Regions from separate parts of the Streptomyces sp. NBC_01288 genome, predicted to be linked through region 1. Evidence: riboswitches for the same ligand, from Rfam matches in the RefSeq annotation. Region 1 holds a riboswitch; the other holds the start of a gene.
What was found. Region 1 has a riboswitch for glycine ahead of gcvT (glycine cleavage system aminomethyltransferase GcvT). Riboswitches for the same ligand answer to the same signal wherever they lie in the genome.

Region 1 (3,400 bases):
CAGGTCCAGCCCGAGGATGGTGTCGCCGGGCTGGGCCAGCGCGAACAGCGCGGCCTGGTTCGCGGAGGCGCCCGAGTGCGGCTGCACATTGGCGTACTCGGCGCCGAACAGCTCCTTGACCCGGTCGATCGCGATCTGCTCGGCCACGTCGACGTACTCGCAGCCGCCGTAGTAACGACGGCCCGGGTACCCCTCGGCGTACTTGTTGGTGAGGACCGAGCCCTGCGCCTCCATGACCGCGACCGGAGCGAAGTTCTCCGAGGCGATCATCTCCAGCGTGGACTGCTGCCGGCGCAGCTCGGCGTCGACGGCCGCGGCGATGTCCGGGTCGAGCTCGTGCAGGGGCGTGTTCAGTACAGACATGTGGGTGTACGACTCCTCAGCCGGCGGAAAACGCGGTGTACTCGTCGGCGGAGAGCAGGTCGCCCGGCTCCTCCGCGACACGCACCTTGAACAGCCAACCCCCCTCGAAGGGCGCCGAGTTCACCAGTGACGGGTCATTCACCACGTCCTCGTTGATCTCGGTGACCTCGCCGCCGACGGGCGAGTACAGGTCGGACACCGACTTCGTCGACTCCAGCTCACCGCAGGACTCGCCCGCGGTCACCGTGGAGCCGACGTCGGGGAGCTGGGCGTAGACGACATCGCCGAGCGCGTTGGCCGCGAACTCGGTGATGCCGACCGTCGAGACGCCGTCCTCGGCGACCGACAGCCACTCGTGCTCCTTGCTGTAGCGCAGCTGCTGGGGGTTGCTCATGGCCTGAATTCTCCTGTACGCGGGGGAGTGCTGATGAATGGGGTACTACGGAGGACATCGGCGGACAGGGGCGATCCGCCCCGGGTCACAGACGTGACGCTACGACGACTGTCACTTCTCGCGCTTGTAGAACGGCAGCGCCACGACTTCGTACGGCTCGTGACTGCCCCGGATGTCCACGCCGACACCGGTCGTGCCCGGCGCCGCGTGCGCGGCGTCGACGTAGGCCATGGCGATGGGCTTGCCCAGGGTGGGGGAGGGGGCGCCGGAGGTGACCTCGCCGATCACCTGGCCGTCGGCGACGACGGGGTACCCGGCGCGCGGGACCCGGCGGCCCTCGGCGACGAGCCCGACCAGGACGCGCGGCGGCTGCGAGGCGGCGCGCGCGGCGGCGGCCTCCAGGGCGCCCCGCCCGACGAAGTCGCCGTCCTTCTCGAACTTCACGACCCGGCCGAGCCCGGCGTCGAACGGGGTGAGGGAGGTCGACAACTCATGCCCGTACAGCGGCATCCCGGCCTCCAGGCGCAGCGTGTCCCGGCAGGACAGCCCGCACGGGATCAGCCCGACCGACGCCCCGGCCTCGGTCAGCGCCAGCCACAGCTTCTCCGCGTCACCGGGGGACACGAACAGCTCGAAGCCGTCCTCGCCGGTGTACCCGGTGCGCGCGATCAGCGCGGGGACGCCCGCGACCGTACCGGGCAGACCGGCGTAGTACTTCAGGCCGTCGAGGTCCGCGTCGGTGAGCGACTTGAGGATGCCGGGGGACTCGGGACCCTGCACGGCGAGCAGGGCGTACGCGTCACGGTCGTCACGGACGACGGCGTCGAAGCCCTCGGAACGCTCCACCAGCGCGTCCAACACCACCTGCGCGTTGGAGGCGTTGGCGACGACCATGTAGTCGGTCTCTGCGAGCCGGTAGACGATCAGGTCGTCCAGGATGCCGCCGTCGGCCCGGCAGATCATGGTGTAGCGGGCGCGGCCGAGGCCCACGGAGGCGATGTTGCCGACGAGGGCGTAGTTGAGGAGCTGGGCGGCCTGCGGTCCGGTGACCGTGATCTCGCCCATGTGGGAGAGGTCGAAGAGGCCGGCCCTCGTGCGGACGGCGAGGTGTTCGTCGCGCTCCGAGCCGTAGCGCAGCGGCATGTCCCAGCCGGCGAAGTCGGTCATCGTCGCACCGAGCGAGCGGTGCAGCGCGTCGAGCGCGGTGCGGCGCTTCTCAGGGGTGGCGGTACTGCTCATCGGTCGGTCTCCCAAGGCATGACGGCGAGGTCGTTCCTCCCCATCTGTCATCGGGACCTGAGAGGTTCGCCATGACCGCACGCGGGACATGGGTTGCACCTTGGGTGGGACCACCGTCGCCGGCGGCCCGCTTTTCAGATGTGCCTCGCCCGCGCGGTAACGGGGCCTGAGAGATTCAAGGGAGGGACTTGCTCCTTCGGCGCCCCAAGCGACGTACGACTGACGACGTACGACTGGGGACTCTCCCGCGCGGATTCAAGCGGCCGGTATGCAGTTAGGCGGGCACATCATCGCACAGGCTTTGTAACAGGCCTGTGGCCGGACGCGAACGGAACCGCGAGACACCGTGCATTACCTTCTCTTTACGTTCAGTGGGGAGAACCTTTCCTGACCCCGCAGGGAGGACGATCACGGTGACAAGGACCACGGTGTACGCCACGACCTCGGCCGTAGCGCTGCCCAAGCAGCCCTCGGCCCCGGCCAGGGAGGCATGCCCGGCCCGCCCGGTACCGGTCGTCCGCGACCTCCGCGAGCGCGCCGGCCACAGCCCGCACGGACTCCGCTTCGGCCCCCGCGACCTGGTCGTGGTCACCGGCCTGCCCGGCAGCGGCAAGTCCACGCTGATGCGGCGCGCGGTGGCGGGCGGCGCCGGCGTCCGCGTCGACAGCCAGGACACCCGGGACCGCTGGGAAGCCCGCACAGCCGGAGCCCTGCCCTACGCGGTCTACCGCCCCCTGGTCCGCCTCGCCCACTACGCCGGGCTGCACCGCGCGCTGCGTTCCGCGTCCGGAGCCGTCGTGCACGACTGCGGTACGCAGACCTGGGTGCGCGGCTGGCTGGCCCGCGCCGCCGGGCGCCGGGGCGGCACACTGCACCTGGTGTTCCTCGACGTCACCCCGGACACCGCGCTCGACGGCCAGCGCGAGCGGGGCCGCGGGGTCTCGCGCTACGCGTTCCTGCGCCACCGCAGGGCCGCCGCCCGCCTGCTGCGCGAGGTGGAGCGCGGTGATCTGCCCCGGGGCGTCGACTCGGCGATCCTCCTGGACCGGGACGCGGCGGACGTGCTGCGCCGGATCGACTTCGCGGACTGAGCCGCTAGCCTTTTCAGCCACAGCAGGGTTACAGCAGGCGGTTTCACCAGCAGGCGGTAGGTAGATGGACTTCCCGGCGGACTTCCCCGGTCAGGCGTACCCCCACCCGCATCCGCACGGCGGATGGCCGGGCAACGAGCTGGAGGAGGTGCTCTCGGCGTCCCTCGGCATGCCCTCGGCCGGCGGCCGGATCGTCGAGGTGCTCGGCCGCAGCTTCGTCTGGGTCCCGCTCCCCAGCGGCGGCGGCCCGCAGAGCGGCCCCCTGGACCTGCCGACACTGGACATCGAGGGGCAGGCGTTCGTCCCGGTCTTC
Region 2 (3,400 bases), 5.6 Mb from region 1:
CGGCGGCCAGTTGGGCACGCGTGGTGGTCTCGTCGCAGGCGATGGACACCTGGTCGGCGTCCACGAGGTAGAGGTTGACGCCGTCCTCACGGGCTGCGGCGACGACCTCGGCGGCCCGCCCCGGAACACGCACGGTCAGCGTGTCGAAGTAACCGCCGTGCACGACCTCGACACCCCCTACCCGGAGCCCAGCCGCAAGGATCGTGGCGTACCGATGCGTCCGCCGCGCGATGCCCTTGAGCCCCTCGGGCCCGTGATAGACGGCGTACATCCCGGCCATGACGGCAAGCAGCACCTGGGCGGTACAGATGTTGCTGGTGGCCTTCTCACGGCGGATGTGCTGCTCGCGGGTCTGGAGGGCGAGGCGGTAGGCCCTGTGTCCGTCGGCATCCACGGACACGCCCACGAGCCGCCCGGGCAGGCTGCGCGCGAACTTCTCGTGCACGGCCATGTATCCGGCATGCGGCCCGCCGAAGCCCATCGGCACCCCGAACCGCTGCGTCGTACCGACCGCGATGTCCGCCCCCAGCTCACCCGGCGACTTCAGCAGCGTGAGCGCGAGGAGATCGGCGGCGACGGTGACGAGCGCGCCGAGCTCGTGCGCCTGCTCGATCAGCGGCTTGATGTCGCGTACGGCACCGGAGGCGCCCGGGTACTGCACGAGCACGCCGTTGATCTCCCGCTCGGCGATCCCGGCCGGGATGCCCTCGCTGAGGTCGGCGACGACGACCTCGACACCGGCCGGCTCGGCACGGGTCTCGATCACGGCGATGGTCTGCGGCAACGCGTCCGCGTCGACCAGGAACAGACCCTTCTTGTTCTTCCCCATGCGCCGCGACAGCGCCACGGCCTCGGCGGCGGCGGTCCCCTCGTCGAGCAGGGAGGCACCGGAGGTGGGCAGCCCGGTCAGATCGGCGACCATCGTCTGGAAATTGAGAAGGGCTTCGAGCCGCCCTTGCGAGATCTCCGGCTGATACGGCGTATAGGCCGTGTACCAGGCCGGGTTCTCCATGACGTTGCGCAGGATCACGGGCGGGGTGAAGGTCCCGTAGTACCCGAGCCCGATCATGGAACCGAGGACCTCGTTGCGGTCCGCGAGGGACCGCAGCTCGGCCAGCACCTCGGCTTCGGTACGGGCGCCCGGCAGGTCGAGGGCGTCGGTGTTCTTGATCACATCCGGGACGGCGGCGGCCGTGAGCTCGTCGAGCGAGCCGTAGCCGACCTGCGCGAGCATTTTGGCCCGCGCCTCCTGGTCGGGCCCGATGTGACGCTGCTCGAACGGGATGCCCTGTTCGAGCTCGGAGAGCGGAATGCGAGGAACGGTCATCAGGGAGGCCTCCTGGTCGGACACGACCTTCGAGGGCACCACGACAGCGGGGTGCCGGACGGCCTCCCCCTCTGTCATCTCAACCTGAGAGCTTCACCGGCCACCCGAAGGTCACCGGCTTTCACCGTCGGTGAGAGCGCAAGCCGTCGACACCGTCGCCGACACGCGCCCTGCTTTCCAGAGTGACCTCGTCCGTGCGGTACGTGAGCCTGAGAGATTCCGGGGAGGATTTGCTCCTTCGGCGCCTCCGATGAAGTCTGGAGGACTCTCCCGCACGGGGTCAGCAGCCGTTCGCCAGCCTACCAGCGCGCGTTGAAGCCGAGCTTTCGAGTGGCCACCTTCCTCAATGTGCTCTTTTGTAGTGCTTACGGATGAGTTGCGACCAGGAGGAGGGCCCGTGCAGACCGATATCGATCCGCGCAACCTGATCGGCCGCAAGGCGTTCGACCGCACCGGCGCCAAGATCGGCACCATCGACGAGGTCTACCTCGACGACGCGACCGGCGAACCGGAGTGGGCGGCCATACGCACCGGCCTGTTCTCCAGAGACGCCTTCGTCCCCCTGGAGCCCAGCGAACTGATCGAGGGCACCCTCCACATCCCCTTCGACCGCTCCCTGATCAAGGACGCCCCCGACTTCGGAGTGGGCCGCCACCTCTCCCCGGACCAGGAACTCCAGCTCTACCACCACTACGGCCTCGACGTGGGTCCCCCTCCATCCCTCCCGGACCACGACTTCGGCAAACTGGCGGGCTCGGACGACACGTGAGCGGATTCGGGGGGCGGGGCGTCGCTGGGTCTTGGAGTTTCCGGGGGTGGTGACGCGGCGGGCGCGGTACCCGGGCGTCGTGTGTCCGTGGGCGGCGATACGGCAGGCGGGGTATCCAGGTTTGGCGCCGACAAGGGCGTCGGCGCAGCAAGCGCGACGCCGGAACGCCACGCGTCGCCCGGTGACAGCGACTCGACCTGCGAAACGCCGGGGCTTGGCTCCGCCGACGGCAGCGGCTCAACAGGCCCGATTGGCTCGACATCGGAACCTCGCGCAACCGATGACAGCGGCGCGCCCTGCGGGACACCCGGCCGGCGCCACCTACGGCGTCAGTAAGGAACACGCCACGTCGGCATGCCACGCGCCCGATGCCGACAGCTCGGTCTGCGCCAGCAGCGCGCCCTGCGCAACACCCGAGACGACGCCCCATCGACAACAGCGACTCAACAGGCCCGACACCAGAACCCCGCGCAGCCGACAGCACCGGCTCGCCTTGCGGGACACCGGAGCCCGGCTCCGCCGACGACAACAACCCAGCGGGCCTGACACCAGAACCCCGTGCAACCGATGGCAGCGACTCGACAGGCGGCTCGTCGGGGCCTCAGCTTTCCAGGGGCGTCGGCGCCGCAGGCAAGGCCTCAGGACATCCCGCGGCCGACGCCGACGACCCACCAGGCGAGTCACACGGACCCCGTGCCACCAACGGCGCCACCTCACCCTGCGGGGCATCAGGGCCCGGCTCCACCAACGGCAGCAGCTCGCCCTCCGGTACCGCTGGCGCCGCCAACGGCATCGCCCCCTCAGGCAGATCACCCCGCTCCCGCCCCGCCAAAGGCAACGGTTCCTCCGACGGTTCACCGGAACCTCGCGCCACGGACGCAGGCGCCGCACCCGGCAACACATCAGAACGCCGCGCCACCAACGGCAACGGCTCCGCCAACTCCAGCTCAGGATCATCGGTCCGGAACGTCCGCACCCGCCCCGGCCCCGAATCCTCAGGCGTCTCGAACCGCACGGTGACCCGCCCCAGCCCGCTCCCCTGCACCCACCCGTGCCCGAACCCGGCGTGGCGCACATCGTGCCCCGCGGGCCAGTGCCGCTCCGCGGGCGCCGCCGGCTCCTCGCCCCCCTGCTCCTCGGGGTGCTCCTCCTCAAGAAGATCGGCCCGCTCCCCCGCCGCCTGCGCGAACAGGTCCTCCTGCGTGTAGTCGGCCAGCCCGGAGACCCCCACCCCCAGCAGCCGTACCCCGCCCGTGGTGTCCACGGAGTCCAGCAACCGGGCCGCCGCCTCCCGCACCACCCCC

Region 2: another riboswitch for glycine. It lies ahead of gcvP (aminomethyl-transferring glycine dehydrogenase); the one in region 1 lies ahead of gcvT (glycine cleavage system aminomethyltransferase GcvT).

What each region holds. Positions count from the first base shown of each region.
Region 1 is NZ_CP108427.1:3,223,337-3,226,736, reverse strand. It holds gene glyA (serine hydroxymethyltransferase) at 1-363, opposite strand, end outside; gene gcvH (glycine cleavage system protein GcvH) at 380-757, opposite strand; gene gcvT (glycine cleavage system aminomethyltransferase GcvT) at 869-1,996, opposite strand; glycine riboswitch at 2,031-2,140, opposite strand; glycine riboswitch at 2,141-2,254, opposite strand; gene OG194_RS13810 (AAA family ATPase) at 2,404-3,087, shown strand; gene OG194_RS13805 (enhanced serine sensitivity protein SseB) at 3,152-3,400, shown strand, end outside.
Region 2 is NZ_CP108427.1:8,804,038-8,807,437, reverse strand. It holds gene gcvP (aminomethyl-transferring glycine dehydrogenase) at 1-1,327, opposite strand, end outside; glycine riboswitch at 1,515-1,610, opposite strand; gene OG194_RS39645 (PRC-barrel domain-containing protein) at 1,725-2,096, shown strand; partial or broken gene OG194_RS39640 (DNA polymerase IV) at 2,926-3,400, opposite strand, start outside.